DNA from 4 places in the Peribacillus sp. NPDC096447 genome. Region 2 is predicted to be linked to each of the others. Evidence: riboswitches for the same ligand, from Rfam matches in the RefSeq annotation. Region 2 holds a riboswitch; each other region holds the start of a gene.
The links. A riboswitch is a leader RNA that binds a small molecule or an ion and turns the genes downstream of it on or off. The one in region 2 is predicted to bind S-adenosylmethionine.
Positions count from the first base shown of each region.

Region 1: another riboswitch for S-adenosylmethionine. It lies ahead of ACIQZD_RS19030 (YezD family protein); the one in region 2 lies ahead of mmuP (S-methylmethionine permease).
Region 3: another riboswitch for S-adenosylmethionine. It lies ahead of metK (methionine adenosyltransferase); the one in region 2 lies ahead of mmuP (S-methylmethionine permease).
Region 4: another riboswitch for S-adenosylmethionine. It lies ahead of ACIQZD_RS20215 (sugar ABC transporter substrate-binding protein); the one in region 2 lies ahead of mmuP (S-methylmethionine permease).

Region 1 is NZ_JBIWEV010000005.1:358,503-360,710, forward strand. It holds gene ssuE (NADPH-dependent FMN reductase) at 177-710, shown strand; SAM riboswitch class I at 988-1,096, shown strand; gene ACIQZD_RS19030 (YezD family protein) at 1,267-1,410, shown strand; gene ACIQZD_RS19035 (phosphoadenylyl-sulfate reductase) at 1,593-2,208, shown strand, end outside.
Region 2 is NZ_JBIWEV010000005.1:193,154-195,361, forward strand. It holds gene ACIQZD_RS18280 (flavin reductase family protein) at 1-328, shown strand, start outside; SAM riboswitch class I at 554-656, shown strand; gene mmuP (S-methylmethionine permease) at 740-2,125, shown strand; gene mmuM (homocysteine S-methyltransferase) at 2,122-2,208, shown strand, end outside.
Region 3 is NZ_JBIWEV010000007.1:171,979-174,186, forward strand. It holds gene metK (methionine adenosyltransferase) at 1-1,084, opposite strand, end outside; SAM riboswitch class I at 1,248-1,410, opposite strand; gene pckA (phosphoenolpyruvate carboxykinase (ATP)) at 1,828-2,208, shown strand, end outside.
Region 4 is NZ_JBIWEV010000006.1:107,087-109,294, forward strand. It holds gene ACIQZD_RS20210 (GTPase domain-containing protein) at 1-1,117, shown strand, start outside; SAM riboswitch class I at 1,213-1,318, shown strand; gene ACIQZD_RS20215 (sugar ABC transporter substrate-binding protein) at 1,434-2,208, shown strand, end outside.

The sequences.
Region 1 (2,208 bases), 170 kb from region 2:
ACAAATATGACCGTTTTATTTTCCTTCAGATCCGATGGAATAAACTTGTAATTTTTTTAAACCAGAGTGTAAGATTTGACTTATATTTTTCAGACTATTACGATAAATGCATACTGTACGAAATGATTTACGAAGATTTTATCTGGAAATCATGTAATATTGGAGGGGTATATTAAATGAGCGATATCGTAATTTTATCAGGAAGTCCGGCTATTCCGTCCAGAACGGACATTTCACTTAAACATATTCAATCATTAGTCGAAAACGAAGGATTTACCACAGCTTATTTCTCAATTACGGATTTTTCAGCAGATGATTTATTCCAAGGCAAATATAATAGTGAAGATATCTTAAAGCTTTCAGAGAAAATTCAAGCAGCTAGAGGTGTCATTATTGGTTCACCGGTTTATAAGGCTTCTTATACAGGTGTATTGAAGGCCTTGATTGATTTGCTGCCAGAAGGTGCTTTTAAGGGGAAGCCAGTGCTGCCAATCATGATTGGCGGAAGTAACAGGCATCTATTGGCGATTGACTATGCACTTAAACCATTAATTTCAATATTAAAAGGCGAGCCGCTGCAGGGCATTTATTTTGTTGATAAGGAAATAGATAAACAGAATTCAGAAAACCCGATTAATGATTTGCATTTAATTGATCGGGTCCAGAGTCAAGTTCAAGAATTTGTAGAAGCGATACAGTTAAGAAATTAAATTCGAGTAATCCCTTCTATAAAAGTACTGGAATTCGAGAAATTATTTTTTCAAAGAATGACAGGCGCCAATAATAGGCTTGTTAATGAAAATAGACTCATTTTTTTGGAGGCTTTATCTAAAAAGACGAGTCTATTTTCGTATTTACATGAACATAAAATCAGAATCGGAATAGTGTGTATAAAAATAACAGTTCATCCATAATATTAAACCAAGTTATTTTATAAGAAAACTCCATTGACAAGGATTAAATATATGTTAATATTTAAAATAATAAAACTTATCCAGAGCGACGGAGGGAATTGGCCCTTTGAAGTCCAGCAACCTGCTTGATCGATGCAAGGTGCTACCTCCAACAAAATGTTGATCATTTTGGAAGATAAGGTAAAGATATTTACCTTGGGATCTTTCCATCATGGAAAGATTTTTGTTTTTTGGGGAAGTTGTAGGCAAACCATAACAATGTAAGGTTGTTTGGAATTATATAAATCTAAGAAATTCATTGAATCAGCGGTGAAAATAAAAATACGCGGATTTTCTTAAAGGAGGAACAGGCTTGGATAAAGAGAATCAGCTTGAAGAAATATTTGAACGACTTCAAGAAATGCTTAATTCTATGAAATATGGATCCATTACACTTATTGTCCAGGATGGTAAAATCATTCAAATGGAAAGAAATGAAAAATTAAGAATTAAATAAGGTATCTGCTGACTAGAAAAACTAGAGGCGGGTTTAACTGATATAAAGAGAGTATTGGTTAGATTCGTCTCTTTTTTCCTAGAGTCAAACAAACTGGAGAAGATTACAACGGGGATTGATCAACAGTTACTCTAACCTGATACAGCAAGTTTTTAGAGGGGGCTACAAAGTTGGCTGCATTAATAAACTATGAAAATTTCAACACTGGGGATTTCCCTGTATTTCCCGAAGACAGTGAGACAAAAGGTGCTTTGGAAGTTCTGCAATGGGCGAATGACCATTATGGAAACGAACTGATTTATGCTTGCAGTTTTGGCATTGAAGGCATCGTGCTTACGGATTTATTGGCGAAGGTCAATCCTTCTGCCAAAATAGTTTTCCTTGATACAGATGTTCATTTTGAGGAAACTTATCAATTGATCGAGCAAGTGAAAAAGCGATATCCAAAGCTTTCGATCGAAATGAAGAAACCTGCCTTGACGCTTGAGGAACAAGCAGCGGAATATGGGGATGAATTATGGGTCAGAGATTCAAATAAGTGCTGTAACATCCGTAAAATCATTCCGCTTACCGATGTTCTTTCAACGGCAACAGCATGGCTTTCGGGACTGCGAAGGGAGCAATCCGAAACAAGGGCTTTGACCGAGTATATCAATAAGGATAATAAGTTCAAGTCAGTTAAAATATGTCCACTCATACATTGGACATGGAAAGATGTTTGGCGCTACGCCCACAAAAACGGACTTCCATATAATATCCTGCATGATAATGGATATCCGAGCATTGGATGTAAAACAT
Region 2 (2,208 bases):
AAATCGAACGGCCAAGGAACTTCCGTCTGACGAAAGTGAATTGGGTCTTACCAATTTCACTCAGGCGGTTAGTGATAAGGTATCGGTACCAGGATTGCAAGAAGCGAAGGTACGCTTTGAATGTATATTAGAGCATGCGATACCATTGGCAGGCTCCAAGAATAAACCTGGTTGTGATTTATTGATAGGGAAAATAGTCTGCTATCATATAGAGCAGGATATTTACCATAATGGCCGAATTGACCAGAATGGGCTAAAACCTGTAGCAAGATTAGCGGGTCATACTTATACAAAACTAGGGGAATTATTTGAAATTGAACGACCTTAAGGAATAAGAAAGAAAAATGGCGTCATCTTTTAAGGTGTCGTCATTTTTTTAAATTATTCCCGGTTAGCATTATCTGCAATTCTAATACTGTAAGCGACTGTTCCAAAAACAAGTTCATATCTATGCCAAAGATCGATGATCGTTTGGACTTTAAAGGAAGTCTTTACAAACCGAAACAAAACTTGACAATTTATTCATAGATTGATAAAGTTATAAAAAAATAATTTCTTATCCAGAGAGGTGGAGGGACTGGCCCTATGAAACCTCAGCAACAGGTCTGCAATGACACTGTGCTAATTCCAGGGGGTGAAACCTTGATAGATAAGACCGTACGTGTTTATTTGTCAGTAACGCACTCTTTTTTAGAGTGCGTTTTCGTTTTTTCTGGATGCAAGATAAAGGAGAGTAAGAATGGAGAACAAAAGGAAGCATGATTTTCAAAGGGAAATGCAGGCAAGGCATATAATAATGCTATCGCTTGGCGGGGTGATTGGAACAGGTTTATTCTTAAGTTCGGGTTATACGATTCAACAGGCTGGCCCATTCGGCACCATCCTTTCGTATCTGATTGGGGCATTAGTGGTTTATCTAGTCATGCTATGTCTAGGTGAACTGGCAGTACATATGCCCGAGACAGGTGCGTTTCATAGCTACTCAGCTAAATACATAGGTCCTGGGACAGGGTATACAGTAGCTTGGTTGTATTGGCTAACTTGGACTGTTGCACTAGGTTCGGAATTCACGGCTGCAGGTTTGTTGATGCAGAGATGGTTTCCATCAATCAATGTCTGGATATGGAGTGCACTATTTGCCATATTGGTCTTGGCATTAAATGCGTGGACCGTTAAATTTTTCGCTGAATCCGAATTCTGGTTTGCGTCTATAAAGGTATTTGCCATTGTGATTTTTATTATTTTGGGAGCAGCAGCAATGCTAGGTTTCATTCCAATAATTCATTCACAATCCGCTCCGTTCTCCAATTTTACAAGTGAAGGTTTATTTCCGAATGGTGCTTTTGCCATTATAATGACGATGCTTGCGGTGAATTTCGCATTCTCTGGAACTGAATTAATCGGAATTGCAGCTGGAGAGACTGTGAATCCAGAAAAAACGATACCAAAGGCAATCCGTATGACATTATGGAGATTGATTATCTTTTTTGTAGGAACCATCGTTGTATTATCCGCATTATTGCCTATTTCGGATGCAAGCGTATTAGAAAGCCCCTTTGTGGCAGTTCTTGAACGGATTGGTGTGCCATATGCAGCGGATATTATGAACTTTGTTATATTAACTGCCATTTTGTCTGCTGCAAACTCAGGATTGTATGCATCATCCAGAATGCTTTGGTCACTTGCAGATAAGGAAACTATATCACCAATATTTGCAAAATTGACAAAACGGGGAGTTCCGATAAATGCAGTCCTATTCAGTATGTTGGGCGGCTGTTTAGCCCTGTTCTCGAGTATTATTGCACCGGATACTGTTTACATAGTGCTTGTATCCATTTCTGGACTAGCCGTGGTTGTAGTTTGGATGAGTATTAGCGTGTCACAGTTTCTATTTCGCAGACGATATATAAAAGAAGGAAATTCAGTAAATGACTTGGCTTATCGAACGCCATTATATCCACTCGTACCAATCGTTTCTTTTATGCTATGCCTGGCTTCTTGCATAGGCATTGCATTTGATCCTACACAACGAATTGCACTATATTGTGGCATTCCATTTATTTTGTTTTGCTATGGAAGTTATTATATGACACAAAACCATAAAGAAAAGAGGAGTAGATCATGAACAATAAAACTAACCCTATTGACGCTATTTTACGAGATCATTCAGTCATGATTTTGGACGGAGCTTTAGCTACAGAGCTAGAG
Region 3 (2,208 bases), on a different contig from region 2:
GAAGGTCAAGCATTTTGATGATGCCAGCTGGACGAAGGTCGAAGTTGGCGCGAACTAGGTCAACAAGGACTTCTTCGCTAACTGTACCAGTTCCGAACGTATCAATTGAAATCGATACAGGCTCTGCCACACCAATTGCGTATGCCAATTGAACTTCCGCTTTGTCGGCAAGGCCTGCTGCCACGATGTTTTTCGCAACGTAACGAGCAGCGTATGCAGCAGAACGGTCAACTTTAGTAGCATCCTTACCAGAGAATGCACCGCCGCCATGACGAGCGTATCCGCCGTAAGTATCAACGATGATTTTACGTCCAGTAAGACCAGCATCCCCTTGAGGTCCGCCAATTACGAAACGGCCAGTAGGGTTGATGAAGTATTTAGTTTGAGCATCGATCAATTCAGCTGGAACGACTGCTTTGATCACATGTTCTTTTAGATCGGCTTGAATTTGTTCAAGCGTAATTTCTGCATCATGCTGTGTAGAGATAACGATCGTATCTACACGTACAGGACGGTTATTCTCATCATATTCAACAGTTACCTGTGTTTTACCATCAGGGCGTAGGTAAGCAAGAGTTTCATCTTTACGAACTTGAGCCAGGCGGAATGAAAGTTTATGCGCCAATGAAATCGGAAGCGGCATAAGCTCTTCTGTTTCATTACAAGCAAATCCGAACATAAGACCTTGGTCCCCTGCACCGATTGCATCGATTTCTTCCTCTGACATGTTTCCTTCACGAGCTTCCAATGCTTTATCGACTCCAGCTGCGATATCGGCAGACTGCTCATCAATGGAACTCAACACTGCACAAGTTTCAGCATCGAAACCGTATTTCGCACGTGTGTAGCCAATTCCTTTAATCGTATCACGAACGATACGCGGAATATCCACGTAAGCGGACGTTGTAATTTCACCAGCAACAAGTACAAGACCTGTTGTTACGCTAGTTTCACACGCAACACGTGCATTTGCATCCTTAGCAAGGATAGCATCTAAAATGGAATCTGAAATCTGGTCACAAATTTTGTCCGGATGGCCCTCTGTAACAGATTCAGAAGTAAATAGACGTTTCTTTGACATCATATTTCCTCCTTGGAAGTTAGTATGTTGTAGGCATAAGCCTGATTTTTACGGAACTCGTTTCCCTCATTAGTTTCAACTATAGACACAGAATTACTTATGAAAAACACAAAAACCTTCCCTGGCAAATGAGGAAAGGTTTAAAATTCTGTCTTCTATCCTTTCACTCTTATCGTTCAAGGGTTTTTTACCTTGCTCAGGTTAGCACCATCACCACTATTCCTTGAAGACCTTCGCTTTATTTTCGGCGATCGATCTTGGAGTCAAGTTCAATATGGCAGGTTGCTGGGTTTCAAAGGGCCTGTCCCTCCACCAACTCGGGATAAGAGAATCCGTACAATTTAAGATATTATCGTATCTGGTTGGAATTTGTCAATGCTTTTTTAAAAAGAACATTTCCGCCCAGTATGGCGTTCATTTGAAAAACATGTTGATACAGCGTCTTAGAAGGGTTTACAATGCAAAATACGAATAGAAATGTTGAAAATTGCCATTAATAATAAGTATTAAGCATAAGAAAAACGACTTCACCATTGGAAATATATTGCTTACTTACTTCCTATTAAAATAAAATTGACTTCATTAAAGTATATGTGATAATCCTGACTCGGTTCCTGCCGGAATAAAATGATTAACGCAACCAGCTGAAAATAATCACAAATCAGAAGAAATAGTATAGACTATTTAAATGAATGTGTTATACTAATTGTAATCTAAAAACTTAAACAAAGGAAGGTACCTCATATATGAATTCTGTAGATGTTTCTAATGAGTTACACCAGTTATTAACAGGAAACAATGTGCAAACTCAACTTTCAGTTCCTCAATTGGTCGAAAAGGTATTAAGCAGAAATGAAGGCGTTTTAACATCAACCGGCGCAGTAAAAGCTGAAACTGGCAAATATACTGGTCGTTCACCTAAAGATAAATTTATCGTGGAAGAAGCATCCGTTAAAGATAAAATCGATTGGGGTTCAGTGAACCAGCCAATTTCCGAAGATGTGTTCAATAAACTATATAATAAAGTAGTTGACTACCTAAAAGCAAAAGAAGAGATTTTTGTTTTTAAAGGTTTCGCTGGTGCAGACGAATCATCTCGTCTTCCAATCCGTGTTGTTAACGAATAT
Region 4 (2,208 bases), on a different contig from region 2:
GGATAAAGTGAATGCATATTTCCCGAATGCGAAAGTATTCGCTTTCTCCAAACATTATGACAGCAGGCAGCAATTGAAGGATCTTTCAGCCTTCCTTCAATCGAATTATCAAGATGATAATTGGAAGGAAAGAAGATCTGAAAAAATTCTGGCATTCATTCGTAAAACTTTATCTTATCTGTTAGAAAAACGGGCAGCCAATGAGCGGAAATGCGAGCATTCCATCTCTTGGAATGAACAGATGGAAGTCAAGCTGAATGGGGCGGTCAATCAACTGGCTGATTTGGAAAAAGAAAAAAGTGAAAATATCATAAGGTCGTATCGTCTGCTTAAGGACGAAGTGAAAAATCAGCTTTATTCAAAAATTCCTGAATTACTGAGGGATTGCTCTAAATCGTTAACGGAAAGCAGTGATTTCAGTCAGGTCCATGTACAGTTAAACCAGGAAATGAATGAGCGAATTCAAAACTTCATATCTGACAAGATCATGCCTCAATATTACCGTTCTCTTCAAGACTGGATTGCCAGTTCCCAAATGGAGTTCACGCAAAGCCAGCAGTTTATGGATGAGATGAGTGCCGGATTCAATGAATTATACAAAGAAGAACGGATTACGCTGGCAGGCGACTTCAGGGTATTGGATGACTGGCGCCGTGATGCCGACCGGATGACAAGCAGTATCCGCATCGAAAACGTCAATATCCTTTTGCGCAGGACTCCATCTCAATTACTGCTTAAAGGGGCAGGGAAGCTGTTTGGGGCGATACCGCAAAATAAAGCCAATATGTACAATCGTTATAAGAAATACCTGGAAAGTGAAGATTACCTGGATGTTGCGGAAATGATCACGGAACGTTTCCTTACCCAATTTGGATTGTTTGAAAAATCTTTGGATCGTGACATCTCCCTTTTCTATCGCGGTTCATTTGCCTTACTTCAAAAAACGATAGAGCAAACGCAGACTGAAATAAAAGACTACCAGGCTGCATTGGAGCATATGAAAGAAAATCCGGAAGTTTACCGTGACCCGATCACTTTGTTCGAAGTGAAATTAAGGCAGTTGGAGCGGCTTGAAAAGATTGAGAAAAAGCGTCTAGCCCAGCTTCAAAGAAAATAAAAAATAACGGGGAACATTTCAAATATTCAAAAATCTATTGACTTTACGACTATATCCCTATAAAGTGATAATTACGAAAACGTAACACGATATATCTCTTATCAAGAGTGGCGGAGGGACTGGCCCTAAGATGCCCAGCAACCGTTCCATTAGGAATTGGTGCTAAATCCTGCAAAACAGAAATGTTTTGACAGATAAGAGAGGGACAAGTCTGCAAAACAGCCGATTAAACCTCTCTATATTAGAGAGGTTTTTATTTTGGGATTTACACCAACTTAACTGATAAGACTAATTAGAAAAAATGGAGGGAAACAAGATGAAAAGGTCTATTAAAGGGATATTCATTTCAGCCATCGCTTCGGCTTTGCTTTTAACGGGTTGCTCTACAGGTCAGAGTTCCACAGAGTCGAAGAAAGAAGAAAAAGTATCATTTGAAAATGTTCCGGAAAGATTTGCTGATGGAGATGGAGCCAGAATCAAAGTGATCCGTAAAATTGGCGGTGATGATCATACGGCCCAATACCTGGCGGGGGCGAAGGAAGAAGGAGAAGCACTGGGGTTTCAAGTGGATACGTACACAGCCAATGGTGATACGGCTAAATTCCATGATGCGATAGCGCAGGCTTTGGAGGAAGATTATGACGGCTATATCATTTCCCATGGTGATGATGCAGCAACTGTGAATGACGTTCAAAAGTTGGTTGATGCAGGTAAAAGCGTTGTCACATTCGATTCAATAAGCGATCTATCTAAAATAGAAGGCGTGACATTAACTTCACAAGATGATGAAGCTTTGGCAACGCTGGCTTTTGATAAACTGATAAAAGAACAGAAAGGTGAAGCGGCAATTGCATATCTTTGGGTGGACGGTTTTCCTCCAATGGTAAGAAGAAATGCAGTCTATCAGGAAAAATTAAAAGAAAATCCTGGGATTAAAGAAGTCGAAAGATTCGGAGTGGCATCTGCTGATACTTCGGTTCAGACACAAAATGCTGTAGCCGCAATGCTGAATAAATACCCTAAAGGTAAATTGGATGCCATTTTCGCAACATGGGATGCCTTTGCTATCGGTGCAGCCCGGGCGATTAAAG